One region of the Alkalibacterium indicireducens genome, then DNA from elsewhere that is predicted to be linked to it. Evidence: riboswitches for the same ligand, from Rfam matches in the RefSeq annotation. Region 1 holds a riboswitch; each other region holds the start of a gene.
The links. A riboswitch is a leader RNA that binds a small molecule or an ion and turns the genes downstream of it on or off. The one in region 1 is predicted to bind thiamine pyrophosphate.

Region 1 (3,649 bases):
AAATCGTTGACGTCAATAAAGGGCTGGATGATTCCTGCATTGTTTATAATGCCGTCGACCGTCCCATGAAATTCTTTTACCTCATCCACCAGTTTTTCAATGGCTTCTCTTTCCGTTATATTCACGACATGCGTTGAGATCTTTTCCTTTGATTCCGGAGCCAGTCTGGCCGTCTCCTGTACTGCTTCCTTGTTGATATCGACCGCTGCTACTCTTGCTCCTCGCTTGGCAAGCTCAAGCACAAGTTCCCTGCCCATCCCGGCCCCTCCGCCTGTCACGACGATTGTTTTTCCGTTTACCTTCATAAGTACCCTCCTCATTATTGTATTCGCTTTCATTATGCAGGATACACAAAAAGAATTGTAGAATCTGTTCAATATTTCACTACAGATTCACAATTCTTTTTTTATTTAATCACTTATTTTTTTAATCGCTGCACTGCATCTATTACTGAAACGGCTCGTGTGATAGACGACACGACCGCTACCCCATCGACTCCTGTTGCCCAGACGTCTCTAACATTTGAAGGGTTGATGCCGCCAATTGCCACAGCAGGAAGGTGATCTCGTCCAGTCATCGCGTCCTTGATACCTTTCAGACCGATTACGTCTTCATGGTCCTGCTTGGATAATGGCGTGAAAGCCGGACCGATCCCTGCGTAATCCAGTCCACTGATTGTCTCTGCTTCTTTGAATTGTGAGACATTATTGGTAGACAAGCCTATGATAAATCGGTCTCCCCATTTTGAAATCAGATCTTGAATCGGATAATCCCCCTGACCGACATGGATCCCGTCAGCCTCCAGCTTGAGGGCAAGGTCGACATCATCATTAACTATGAATGGTACATTATACTGTCTACACAGAAGCTGACAGACCTGTGCCATTTTCACCCGAGCAGCAGGGGCAGTTTCCAGGCTGTCTTTTCCTTTTTCTCTGAACTGAAAACAAGTTATACCTGCCTGAAGAGCTTCCTCAAGGGTATGGATGAGCGACTTTTCTTTGCAGTCCTGCGTGCCGGCAATAAAGTAAATTTCCAGCATAGCTTTAATATCTCGTGTCATTCGTGTTCCTTTCTGTATGCCCAGTGATTCGTCGGTCCATGTCCATGTCCGATACCCAAGTGACTCCTGATTGCAGCCTGGATAAATTTCTTAGCTGTTCGTACGGACTCTTCCACTGAATGCCCTTTTCCTAACTCTGCAGCAATGCAGGCAGCAAAGGTACAGCCAGTTCCGTGGGTTTCTTTCGTATCGATACGTTCTGAACGCAGCCATATCTGTTCACCGTTTTCAAGCATCAGCAGATCATCTGCATGGGACTCGTCCACTGCATGTCCTCCTTTTATGACAATATTTCTACACCCTTTTTCCTGCAATCGTTCGGCTGCCTTGACCATATCTTCTTTTGAAGAAATGGACATGTCAGCCAGTGCTTCTGCTTCAGGAATATTAGGTGTGATCACCATAGCGAGAGGAGCCAGGATTTCCCGCATGACAGAGATAGCACTCTTTTCCATTAATGGATGCCCGCCTTTAGCAATCATCACAGGATCAATAACTAGAGGAATAGACGCCACTTCTTTGTGTACTTCAGCTACTGCTTTCATATACTCCCCATTGACCAGCATTCCTGTCTTGATTGCAGCGACATTAAAATCAGACAGGACCGACGTCCACTGCTGCTTGACCATTTCGATCGGTACAGGGTGAACGCCCTGTACCCCAGTCGTATTTTGAGCTGTTATAGCCGTTATCACTGACATGCCAAAAACGTCACGTTCCTGAAAAGTTTTCAAGTCCGCTTGTATGCCTGCGCCTCCGCCACTGTCACTTCCTGCAATAGTCAGCACTTGTGGTATTTTACTTTTACTCATTGGATTATCCTTTCTATTCGTGTGTGTTTAGTCAGGTCGTCATCTGTTAGACTATGGAGCACATCGATCAGTGCCGCCCTGAAACTTCCCGGCCGATTTATGTTCGAGTCCGCCGCCCTCTCTCCAGCTATCCCGAAAGCGGCATGAGCAAGTACAACTCGACTGAGCATGTCAGATTCATCTACTACTCCAAGGAAAGCTCCGATGATTCCGCTCATCATACAGCCACTTCCAGTGATCTTTGCCATCAGCTGATCGCCATTCGAAACAGCAAATACTCTTGTGCCATCTGTGACAATATCCGTCTTTCCGGATACAGCTACAATACAGTGTCTTTTCTTAGCCAAGCTGACTGCAACATCCACTGGCGAGGTGGCTTCATCTTTGGAATCCACTCCTTTTGACTGCCAGCTGACACCGACTAGAGACGCAATTTCTGATGCATTGCCTCGAATCACCGTCATGTCAACATTTTCAAAAAGTTTTTGAGCTGATTGTTTTCTAAAAGTCGTTGCTCCGACACCAACAGGATCCAGAATGACCGGTTTGCCTTGAGCGTTTGCCTGTCGTCCGGCCAGAATCATGCTTTCCAGTGAATCAGAAGTCAGTGTACCCATATTAATGACGAGGGCCTCGGCCATACCCGTTACTTCTTCGACCTCTTCTTTTGCAATTGCCATAATGGGTGACGCACCAATGGCCAGCAGCACATTGGCAACATCATTAGCGACAACCTGATTAGTGATCGTGTGTACCAGCGGATTCTGGTCTTTAATGTGTAAAATAGCATGGTCAGAATTCATCTTGACCCCCCTGTTTGTGTTATGTAGACAAAAAATCTTCCACCAGGCACGTGGAAGATTTTAGTATAGTCAAGCATTCGTCTGTCTCCTGCTTGAAACATACATCTCCCTTCGCTAGCATTACCTAGATCAGGTCATGGGTCAGGTCTTACCTTTCTCAGCCTTTAAGCTCCCCTGATGATATCAGACTTCATTACTACCAGTTTATCATAGTTTCGGTAAACAGACTAGGAAACCCTATCTAAGCTAGCTTCTGAATTTTAAAATACACTTATAGAAAAGAGAGCACAGATCCTGTCTGCGCCCTCTAACTTATTATCCGTGGTATTCGCCTTTAGTAGCAATGTTTTCCTTATTTATTTCGTTGATGATCACAGTCACTGCTTCTTTAGGTGCACCCGTATGGGTCTCAACTGCTTTTACAACGTCTCTGATCAGCCCTTCTTTCTGTTCTTTAGAACGGCCTTCAATCATTTCTACATGTACGATCGGCATCTCATCTGCCTCCTTTCGCTTGTTTAATGCGCATCACGATCCAGCAAGATTTCAGCTTATTCAGCAAAAGGATCTGTATTAAGCGAATTGAACACTGAATCATCAATGTCTGTTACCAGAAGCAGCCAGTTATCCTCTTTGTCAGATGAGTTCAGTAAGTCAGGCTCATCTTCAACTTCAACGTGGACTTCCTTAACTGTCACGTCAAAAGGTATTGTCAGCTCAGTCACTGCTTTAGCCCCTTCAGCATTGATAATGGCCTCTCCTGCTTTCAGATTCCCAGGTTCTGTACTGATTTCCACGAACATGACTTCTCCTAAATCGTCCTGGCCCTTTTCGGATAGACCGATGCGATAATCTGATGGCGATAATTTCTCGATCCACAATCCATTAGCGTGATATTTAATTGACATCTTTCTGCTCTCCTTTACTCCAGACACGTTCGTACTCATCGATTTTAAAGCCTGATGTATATG
Region 2 (3,649 bases), on a different contig from region 1:
ATATATAAAGTATACCAAATGAGAATGACATTAACCACTTCAAGCTATCGCTTGACCGAAATTCATCTCCCACTTTCACTGGTGCTTCGTACCCATACGTTTAGAAGTGGGAGACTTCTTTCGGAATTACGTTAAAATCCCTCCATTTCAAAATGATAGTCTGCAATGTCTTCGGGTGTTGCCTTGTAGAGTTCATCTAAAAAGGCCACTTGAAAACTTGCGGGTGCATCGGTTTGTTCTTCAGCCCGCTCCCCTGCCAGGTTGAAGACTGATACGGCGGTCAAGGCAGCAATGAACGGTGTACTGGACGTCAGATAGATCGAAGCAGCTCCGCCTAGTGCACATCCGCCACCAGTGATTTTTCCGAGGAAATGGGACCCGCCCCGGCATGTAGCCACATATTCCCCGTCAGTGACCAGATCGATTTCTCCTGAAATGATGACTGCTCCGTCTGTCCAGCGGGCGATCGATACAGCTGCGGCTTTTGCTTCATCAACGTGATTGGTCGAGTCCACGCCTCTGACTTTAGATTCACCTTTCCCTCCTTCAAGATGCCATAATCCTGCAAGTGCGATTATTTCTGATGCATTTCCTTTGATGATGTCCGGTTTGTAATCCTTGAAAAGTTTCAGCATGGCTGTGCGCAGTTGGCCTATCCCGATAGCGACCGGATCCAGTACCCACGGTTTATCCTCTTTTTTCAAAGTCTTTACAGCTAGCGGAAGCGTCTCTTCATAATTTGGAAGCATCGTTCCCATATTGATGTAGGTGGCTCCTCCTGCTTTGGCCAGAAACTGACCTTCATCCGGGAGGTAGACCATGGCTGCCGATCCGCCTACTGCGATCTGTGTATTGGCCACAAGGTTGATCGTGACAGAATTGGTAATCGAACCGGCCATCGGGTTCGTCTCTTTGACGTCAGTGACTGTCTGTCTAATCTGTTTTCTGATTTCTTCAAGTCGGGTCATCTTTTCATCCTTTCGATCGACACAGAACAAAAAAGATGCTCAGTCGTCATGACAGGCATCATAAGGGAGTGAAATATGGTCAATTAATCCCTACGATAGTCTGAACTAACAGGTTCAAAGGGTCAGGCATAACCTTCTCAACTCGTCTGAGTCCCCCTTCAATTTAACTAAGCTATGCTTTTTTTGATCATGTCTTTAATCATTTCCTTAATCTAAATGAAGTGTAACATAAAGAACTGGACAGTATAAAGTAGAAGCCAATTATATAATAATAATGAAAAAGGGGATGGGAAAAAAGTCACCTTTTAGTAATAATTTATAAATCTGAGTAATTAAAAACACCGTCAAATCAAGGATCATTTTTCCTAGATTTGACGGTGTCTTCTAATTCAGCTAGTTATTTCCCAGCCCCATTCCCTAAAAGTGATTTAGTACAGTTCATAGACTGCGTCGAACAGGTCTTTTTCCTTATCGATTTGAGTCTTGTTCCCGATGACTGCCACAGAGCGGTTCTCAAGCACCGCCTGATACGCGTCAGCCAGATCATTTAATGACTGAGCGTCTGCAGATAGAATCTCTGCTTTCAGACGTCGGATGTCTTCACTGGTCAATCCTTGTTTGTATCTGGAGAAGGCCGTCATCCCTTTATTACGGGCTGATTTAGGCTGTTCCAGTGGACTGAGCGTCCCGATGATGTACTTCAGCAGTTCAGATTCCGACAGATCGATCGACTTGACGAAATCAGGCAGACCGGCGTAGGTTTCCAATGTCTTAGTGATGTTCGGATCCCGGTAGGAAGCTAGCGCAACATTGCCGTTTCGGCGATGCATATAAAGCGAGCCGTACGCGCCGCCTTTTACTCGGATCGTGTTCCACAAGTAGTCATATCTGAAGATAGTAGACAGAAGCTGAGTTGCTCCGTTAAATTCCAGGTGGTCCGTTGCGTCCGCAGCAACTGCGACATAGTTGACGTCCTGTGCGGTCACAAACGCTTCATTCTGCTTCTTACCTGCTTCATGGCTGACCGCTGCCCCTAGAGGACTGTCCTCCAAGTCTGCAAAGGCGTCTTTCAGTGCCTCTTTGACTTTAACACTCTGTTCTTTGTCTCCAATATATAGGGCATTCAGACGACGTTTGTTTAGTAGCTTGTCCAGTAAGGCTAATAGGTCAGTGCTCAGGCTAGACTCATTTTCTGATTTAAGCTCATCACGTGTCGCTTTCAAGTAATTGAACTGATCGATGCCGTTCAAGTGTTCACCCAACTTAGATAGAGGCTTCACTTGGCTCAAGGCACGGTTTGCCGCAATGACATGGGCTCTGAAGTTTACACGGTTCTCAAAATCAGAAATATAACTCTGGATCTGTTTCAGAATCTCGCTCTGATTATCGAAGCGAGTAGTCGTCATGATCTCTTTCATCAGATCAACGAGTTCTGTCAGCTGTTCACTCAGTGCCTTACCGCTCAAGACGAAGTAAGGGGTGAGCTTGCCTTCCTGATCTTCATATATCGTGACGGTTCCGTTGATGCCACCGGTGTGGGTATCCATTTCCGTCTGAAGGGCAGCTGCATCGTACTTATCGGTGTCCAGTTCACCAAGTAAATCACTCAGAAGACTCAAAGCAGCATAGTCATCTGCAGAAAAGTCACTGATGTCAAAGTAGAGACTGACATAATCGATGCCTGACGTGAACTGCTCGGAATAATAGAATTCCGTTCCGTCAAACAATGAATCGATGGCCAGAGGATAGTCCGGTTCGTCCGTTGTCAGATCGTCTCTTGTCAGCGTTGGAATCTTCTCCAGGTCTTCCGGTCTGTCCGGTGTTTCCTGACGTTCGATCAGCTGCTGCGTCTTGTCAACGATTGCCTGCAGCTCTTCCTCAGACAGTCCGGCTTTGAATTTCTGAAGACTTTCCAGCGTCTGTGCTTCCTGTTTGTCGCTCTTTCCAGGTTCAGCTTTCAGAATCAGTTCGACCCGGTGTGTATTATTCAGAAGTTTGCGTTCGATCAGCTTTTCAAAGTATCCGTCTTCTGCAAGCTCAGCCAGTTCTTCAAGGTATTTGGAGAACTGCAGGCGATCAAAAGGCGAATGGTCATACAGCCAGGTGCTCAAGGCATTGATCGCATAAATGACGCCACGCGGGTTGTCCTCAGAAATTACGGCTTCTTTTGTCTGGAAGGTAATCTTGTTTAAAGCAGCCTTTACTATAGCCTGGTCGAGTCCCTTGTCGACGATATCTTTAAGTGTGCTCTCGGTCACTTCCTTGAATCGGTCAAGATTCTTGCTGTCTGCATATTTGGCAGAAATAATGAAGGCTGTCGGATACCCGATATCTGCTACATCACTTTCGATATCTCCACCTATCTCAGCATCCAAAAGAGCTTTTTGAAGAGGTGCCTGACTGTGTCCGAAGAGGATTTCCTCCAGGACTTTCATGCCGTAAAGGTCCAATGTATCTTCAGGTTCCAGTACATGCCAGCCTAAGGCCAGATAGTCTTTTCCTTCTGGATCATCACCTTCAGTGATCGAGTAGGTTTCTTCAAATACTTTCGCTTCCGGTTCAGCAATAGTCAGTGTAAGATCGACTGCGTCTCCTTTACCTTTTCCAGTAAAGTACTCATCCAGCGCATCGAACACAGTGGACAGATCAGCGTCACCGTAGACGATCGTCAGTGAATTTGT
Region 3 (3,649 bases), on a different contig from region 1:
TCGAGTAGGGTCGTAAACTAGCTGACCAAGTCAATTCCACCTGTTTCCTCACTCAGAACGCTTACTCAGACCGGCCACTTTTCAATCTCATATGCCATATTCCAGAACATCCATTCCAGCTGACAGCTTTTGACAAAAGCTTCCTTCATGATGGCTTTCTCAGTGTCAGAAGCTGTTTCGGCATAAGCATCAAGACGTGTTCTGAATGTATTGATAATCGTATCCACTTCATTTTTTGCATAGAAGGAAATCCATTCAGCAAAAGGATGAGCCTCATCTATAGAAAAATTCTCTTTAAGGTAATGAGCGATTTCCAGATACGTCCACGGACAAGGGAGCAGAACAGCGAGGATCTCTCCAAAACTTCCTCGCTGGGCGACATCAAGCATGTGACGGGTGTAATGATGGGCAGACGGTGCTAGAGGTTCGTATTGCAAATCTTCGTATCTGACACCAGCTACCTGACAGAAATTAGTGTGAGGATGTACTTCAGCATCCAGAATAAAAGTGATCTGATTGTTAAAAACTGCCATATCTTCTCTAAGTACACTTTTTGAAATAGCTATACCGTATACTTGATTAAAGGTATTTAAGTATTCAAAATCCTGTTTGACATAGTGTATAAGCTGTTCAGCTTCAAGCTTTCCAGATCCTATTCCTTGTACGAATGGATGTCTGAAAATAGACTGGAATATTGAATCAGCTTCTTGCCTTAATTCTTCGGTAAATGACATGGTTTAGCCTCCAGTAGTATGGTAATTACAATTTGCGGACTTTATGGTCTCTGCTTAAAAGAACTATAGCTGACGGGCAGACGAACCAAAAGAACAAGACGAACAAGAAGAACACCGACTGAGAAAAGCGGACTGATACAGGAAGTGAAGGGCGCGAGAAGAATGGGAATGGATCTACGCATTTAACTTCATCAATATATTTAAGTTATCTGACTGCAAAAAAAGCCGCTCTGCTAATCTGCAGGGCGGCATAACTTAAAAGTCATGATGAACGTTGGAGAGTCGTTTAAAACACTCCATACATAATGATCTAAGCTCCACTTCCCTACGCTGGAGTTAACCAGATCAGGTTCCAAGGGTCAAAGCATTGCTTTTCTCAGCCGTCAGCGGCTCCCCTAGTGAAAGAGATATTCAATTATCTTTCAAAGTCATTATGGCATATGTGTCCTCGTATCGCAAGAAAAAAGGAACAGAACTAAATGATTTACCCAATCAGCCAGAAGTATCCGATGACGACGAAACCTACAGCTATCCTGTACCAGCCGAATGAGCTGAAGTCATTTCGACGGATATAGTTCATTAGGAATTTGATTGCAAAGATTGATACCAGGAAAGATACAATACAGCCGACGATCAGAATGAGCAATTCTTCTAATGTGAAAGTAAAGCCGAAACCCAGCAGTTTGATCAGACTTGCACCCATCATCACGGGTATGGACAGGAAGAAAGAATATTCAGCAGCAATCGGACGGGCTGTTCCAATAAGGATGGCCCCGACAATAGTTGCACCTGAACGGGATGTACCTGGAATCAGAGCAAGCACCTGAAAGAAACCAATCATGAGGGCGACTTTATAATTTAAATCTTCCCAAGTTGCTATAGTTGGAATCTTTCCTTCATTACGTTTCTCTATTACGATAAATGCGACCCCATAGATGATGAGGGCTACTGCTACTGTAATCCAGTTATAGAAAAGGTCATGGATGGCATCTTCAAACAGTATGCCGAATACTCCTGCAGGAATGATACCGATAAGTACTTTGTACCAAATATGCCAGGTTTCTTTTTTCTGCAGATCATTTTTACCTGAGTCAAAGGGGTTAAGTTTTTTAAAATAAAGCAGAACTACCGCCATAATGGAAGCCAGCTGAATGACTACAAGGAACATTTCCTTGAATTCGTCAGTAGTATTAAGTATGAGAAACTCGTCTACCAGGATCATGTGTCCGGTGCTGCTGACAGGGAGCCATTCTGTAATTCCTTGTACTACGCCCAGTATGATGGACTTTATTAATTCTAATAACACAGTCATATCTCCTTTTAGTTAAATTCAACTCTTCCATCTTAACAAAAACAGGCGTTAAAAAACCATAAGAATATGAAGAATTCATCACAAAATCTTTTTAGTTTTTGTTTACACTAGGATGTGTTACTATTATTTATAGAATACGTATAGGAAATTATGTATACTGTCAGCACAAAATATTAAGAAAGTAGGGAGAAATATGGGAGTATTTGACTTTTTAAAAGGAAAAGGGAATGAACCTAAAGAAACGAAAGTCGTATTAAGCAACCCTGTTAATGGAAAAGTTATTCCAATCGATGAAGTGGATGATCCGGTCTTTTCACAGAAAATGATGGGAGACGGGTTTGGTGTTGTACCAAGCGATGGCGACATCTATTCACCAGCTTCAGGTAAGGTTGTCAGTGTCTTTCCGACTCAGCACGCAGTTGGACTTGAGCTGGATAACGGCATAGAAGTTCTGATTCACATCGGTATCGACACTGTAGAACTTGAAGGCGGACCATTTGACACTTTAGTCAAAGAAGGCGACACGGTTACACCGGAAACTAAAATTTCTACAGTAGACCTTGAAGGCCTGAAAGCTGCCGGTAAAGAAAACACAGTCATCATCGTTTTCACCAACATGGATCAAGTAGGAGATTATGACCTGTCAACTACTGGAGAAACCCAAAAAGGCGCAGAAATCGGTTCTGTTTCTTCTAAATAACACACTAAAAAAGCCTCGGAAAGGATATTCTTGAGGCTTTTTTTTTGATCTCTAGTGTGTATAAATACCAGCGTTCATCACATTTGTGCCAGGCAGTTCAGCTGATCGGAAAATTTACATTCAGAATCAGCGAGATAAATCTGACTAATGCTCAATCAGTTCTGTGGCCGAACAATGGTAAATACTTTTCCTATTTCAGAATAGGCATTTCCAGACAATCGAGCCACTGGTTCAAGGTGTTCGGGGAGGATATATTCCTTCTCAGAATCATATACGGCTGGATCGATGTGCACATCGGTCACTTTAAGAAGGAAGTGGTCGGTTACAACCTCTCCAGATTCGTCTACGATGGGAATATGCTGATACAGAGTGGTTTCAAAGCGGATCAGGGCTTCTCTGATTCCAGGGACTTTAACGGACGAACTGTCGACTAATGAGAGATCTGTCCGGTCCAGCTCGCTCTCATCAGAGGCAAGAGGAGCAGATGTCTCATTCATATCTGTAGTTAGTGATTTACTCACGATATGAACGACAGCTTCTTTCTGATCGATGATGTTCAAAGCTGTGTCTTTAGCTTTTCCGTTTGAGCGCAGGATAGAGACAGTAAGAAGTGGGATCTGATTGGACGCTACACTAAAGAAACTGAAGGGGGCAGCATTAACAATGTCATCTTCTTCATTAAGTGATGTAATCCAGGCAATTGGTCTGGGAATTACGCTGCCGGTTAGAAATTTATACTGCTGTTTGGCAGATAAGTCGGATGTTTTAAAATGATGCATGAGGGAGATACTCCTTTTCGTAGTCATAATGTAATGGTACTTAGTTAAGTATATTCTGAATTCAAGATTCTTTCCAGTTTTTGAACAATCCTCCTGTTTTGAGACCTATAAATGGCAAGAAGTG
Region 4 (3,649 bases), on a different contig from region 1:
TTTTGCAATAAAAAGGTCCTTATTCATTATTACAGAAAGCTTAAACAATTGCAAATCATACGTTTTTAAGCCAGCTTCGTTGTGATGACCCATTGTAACCGCTTGTATAATTTTGCATATAAAAAAAGCATTTTATGATTTAATCATTATAATAGGATGAGACAGCATTAATTAAGGAATAAAAAAAACACGCCTGTTCAATATGCTGGACGTACCCTAAGGATTTCCACATGCAGTGAACAGACGTGAATGATAGTTATAGTATGGGTGAAAAAAGCCGGGAAAACTGCTGTTTGAAAATTTCCCATCTGGAATAATTTTTGATCATGTCTTCTGTCAGTAAATACGATTTCTTTTCATCCTCTTCAAAAAGTCTGACCTGTTTTTTGGCGAGGTAACGATCATAAATAAATGCATTGACTTCAAAATTCAGACGGAAACTTCTTATATCAAAATTTGCAGTCCCTACTGATAAAATCTCACCGTCTATCACAATAACTTTGGAATGAAGAAATCCATTGTCGTAAATATGAACTTCTGCCCCACTCTTTACCAGTTCTTCTGCGTAGCTTAGAGTGGCACGATAAATAAATGGATGATCCGGCTTGTTAGGTATCATCACTTTCACTTTGATGCCTGACAGGATGGCTATTTTGATTGTTTCCATCAATGCTTCATCAGGAATGAAATAAGGTGTCTGGATCAAAACGGATTCTTTAGCCATACTGATCATTTTGATGAACCCTTTCTTGATGGCATGCATCTCATTGTCCGGACCACTGGAAACGATCTGCATATCTGTAGACCCTTTTAGACTTGAAAACGGGAAATAAACTTCCCCATAGTTTACTTGCTTGTCTTTAGATGATGCGTTCCAGTCCATTAAAAATCGAGTCTGCAGAGTAAGCACACCATTTCCCTCTATTCTTAGATGGGTATCTCTCCAGTAGCCCATTTTTTCGTACATACCCAGATAATCATCGCCAACGTTAAATCCTCCAGTGTAGCCGACTTTTCCGTCAACCACTACGATTTTCCGGTGATTTCTATAGTTTAGACGCAGGTTGATCAGGAAAAATTTCGAGCCGAAAAACGGTTCAGCATGGCCGCCGTATGTTCTCAGTTTGTTGAAGAAATCTTTGCCCAGTACTCGGGCACCAACCGGGTCGTACAATACTTTGACCTCAACTCCCTGTTTCGCTTTTTCTTCTAGAGCCCTCAAGAGTCTCAGACCTATATTATCCCCTCTAAAGATATAATACGTCACATGAATATGATGCTCTGCTTTCTCAATATCTCTTATGAGCTGGTCGAATTTTTCCTCTCCATCACTTATAATTCTTACTTTATTGCCTTTTGTTAAAACAGCCTGATTACTTTCCAGAAATAAACGGACCATTTCAAATGTCTTATCCTGATAATTTGATTCAGGAACATCAAGGTTCTCTGATTCGATCAGACTCTTCTGTGACTCGACCAGCTGAGGCATCCCGATGCGGTCCTGACTTCGAAGATCAAAAATAGATTCCTTTGATATTTTTCTTCCTAAAAACAGATAGATCACAAATCCGAAACCTGGCAGCATCGTAATGACCAGCAGCCAGGCCCAGATCGCTGCGATGTCCCGTTCCTTTTCTTTAAACACAGTAAATATGGCTAAAGCCGAGTTCAGAAAAATAAACCCCCAGAAAATCGTGCTTAAAATCGTCATACAGGTCTCCTTCATACACTAAGGTAATGTTATTTATCTTAGTGTACATTAGCCTGTAACCTCCTGTCCACTATCTTAAGCCGGCAACAGTTATTTCCCTTTAGGAACAAAAATCAGTGGAGACCGGTCATACAGCATCAGCAATACGATCATGGTCACTAAGGCGGTCGAGATCATACTCAGACCGTTCATGACTAGAGAAAATGTAAAGGCACTGAGTCCCCATAAAGCATAGTCTCCCCAGAATATCCAGCCGGCTATAAAGTGCCAGAAATACCGAGCGGCAGCTCCAACTAGAACAGCAGCGACGATAGTCATGTTTACCCGTTTTCCTTTCTGGTTTCTGATCCCCTCAAGAATGTCTTTGGAGTAGAATCCGGCCAGCCCAATGCTCGCATAGGTGATTGTGTATTCAATAATGACTTGATACACATTCAGCATGTATACCGATCCTGTAACAAAATGAAGGATCCCCCATAAAAAACCGGCAAATATCCCTGGCCCCAAACCTCTTCTGATAGCGTAGAAAGTCAACGGAATCATGCCTAAGGAAACACTGAATGACGACCCTATTCCTGAGGGAATCCAGGAGAGCACCATCCCAAGTGCGGCAAATAAAGTCCCTTCAAGATAGATCCTCAACTGTCTGTTCTGCATAAAAAAATCTCCTCCTCTAGTTAGTTTACTGAACTAGGGAAGGAGATTATGACATTTATGAGAGCGCGCTTGTGCCTACTCTGATCTGTCGATCTCAGTTAAGTACTCTTCCTGCGCACGTATGAACGTACAGGTTCTAAGGGTCTGAACTCACAGTTCACTCTCAGCCAATATATTGACTCCCCTAGTACAGTATCTGATATTTAATTATATACAAAATAATTATCTCGTAAAGCGTCTGTTCTGATTGACTTCCATAATTACTGGAAGAATGATCGGTCTTCTCTTCGTTTTCTTGAACAGGTGGTTATTCAGGCCTTCACGAATATCCTGTTTGATTGAACCCCAGTCAAAATCGTTATGCTTGAGATTTTTTTTGACTATACTCTTCACTATTTCCGTCGATTCATTAATCAGATCCTGACTCTCTTTTACAAATACAAATCCGCGCGTAACGATATGAGGATCAGACACGATACGCTGCTTTTTACGGTCGATTGTAACTACTGCAACGAAAATACCATCTTCTGACAACAGACGTCTGTCACGCAAGACAATGTTCCCGATATCACCGATACCTATCCCGTCGATCAGTGTATTATCTGCAGATACCTGTCCGCTTTGTGTCATTTTATTTTTAGCATAGCTAACGACGTCACCATTACTCAAAATAAAGATATTCTGATAAGGGATTCCTGTCTCATTTGCCAGGTCTGCATGGGCAGCAAGCATTCTGTATTCACCCTGAATCGGTATGAAGTAAGTCGGTCTCAGCAGGTTGATCATCAGCTGCAGATCATTAGGCGTCGCATGCCCGGACGCTTTCAGTCTGCTGGATAACTTGACTACTGTCCCACCGGCTCTATAAATCAGGTTTTCTGTCTCAGCTACCATGACTTCCATTGCTGTAGATGGGCTGGTAGCAATAAACACAAGATCCCCTTCTTTGATGTTCACCTGATCATGATTAGATGTAGCCATACGGTTGAGTGTTTTGATTGGCTCACCCGCTGATCCCGTTTCGAGAACCAGAATTTCGTCGTCATCATATTTATCGATTTTACTGATAGGTTCAATCAGATGTTCATCAGGCAGTGTCAGCTTGTCAAGATCCATGGCTGTTTCTAGAATAGCTTCCAGGTTCTTTCCAGTGATGAACACTTTTCTACCTGAACTGTGCGCCGCATTTAAAACCTGCTGAATTCTTAAAATATTGCTTGCTACTGCAGCCACGATAATCCTGCTGCTGGTATCCTGAAAGATATCAAGCACTTCTTCCTG

Region 2: another riboswitch for thiamine pyrophosphate. It lies ahead of thiM (hydroxyethylthiazole kinase); the one in region 1 lies ahead of thiM (hydroxyethylthiazole kinase).
Region 3: another riboswitch for thiamine pyrophosphate. It lies ahead of tenA (thiaminase II); the one in region 1 lies ahead of thiM (hydroxyethylthiazole kinase).
Region 4: another riboswitch for thiamine pyrophosphate. It lies ahead of thiT (energy-coupled thiamine transporter ThiT); the one in region 1 lies ahead of thiM (hydroxyethylthiazole kinase).

Annotation. Positions count from the first base shown of each region.
Region 1 is NZ_BAAADA010000003.1:429-4,077, forward strand. Features, by position in the region: gene ABFX15_RS00370 (SDR family NAD(P)-dependent oxidoreductase) at 1-305, opposite strand, end outside; gene thiE (thiamine phosphate synthase) at 419-1,063, opposite strand; gene thiD (bifunctional hydroxymethylpyrimidine kinase/phosphomethylpyrimidine kinase) at 1,060-1,875, opposite strand; gene thiM (hydroxyethylthiazole kinase) at 1,872-2,678, opposite strand; TPP riboswitch at 2,768-2,864, opposite strand; gene ABFX15_RS00390 (2-hydroxymuconate tautomerase) at 2,994-3,173, opposite strand; gene ABFX15_RS00395 (glycine cleavage system H family protein) at 3,230-3,586, opposite strand; gene ABFX15_RS00400 (arsenate reductase family protein) at 3,576-3,649, opposite strand, start outside.
Region 2 is NZ_BAAADA010000058.1:7,354-11,002, forward strand. Features, by position in the region: gene thiM (hydroxyethylthiazole kinase) at 132-968, opposite strand; TPP riboswitch at 1,039-1,136, opposite strand; gene ABFX15_RS04000 (insulinase family protein) at 1,397-3,649, opposite strand, start outside.
Region 3 is NZ_BAAADA010000139.1:425-4,073, forward strand. Features, by position in the region: gene tenA (thiaminase II) at 66-734, opposite strand; TPP riboswitch at 1,040-1,141, opposite strand; gene ABFX15_RS08290 (undecaprenyl-diphosphate phosphatase) at 1,219-2,046, opposite strand; gene ABFX15_RS08295 (PTS sugar transporter subunit IIA) at 2,240-2,746, shown strand; gene ABFX15_RS08300 (flavin reductase family protein) at 2,902-3,525, opposite strand.
Region 4 is NZ_BAAADA010000078.1:4,305-7,953, forward strand. Features, by position in the region: gene cls (cardiolipin synthase) at 257-1,711, opposite strand; gene thiT (energy-coupled thiamine transporter ThiT) at 1,802-2,368, opposite strand; TPP riboswitch at 2,459-2,564, opposite strand; gene ABFX15_RS04970 (ribonuclease J) at 2,591-3,649, opposite strand, start outside.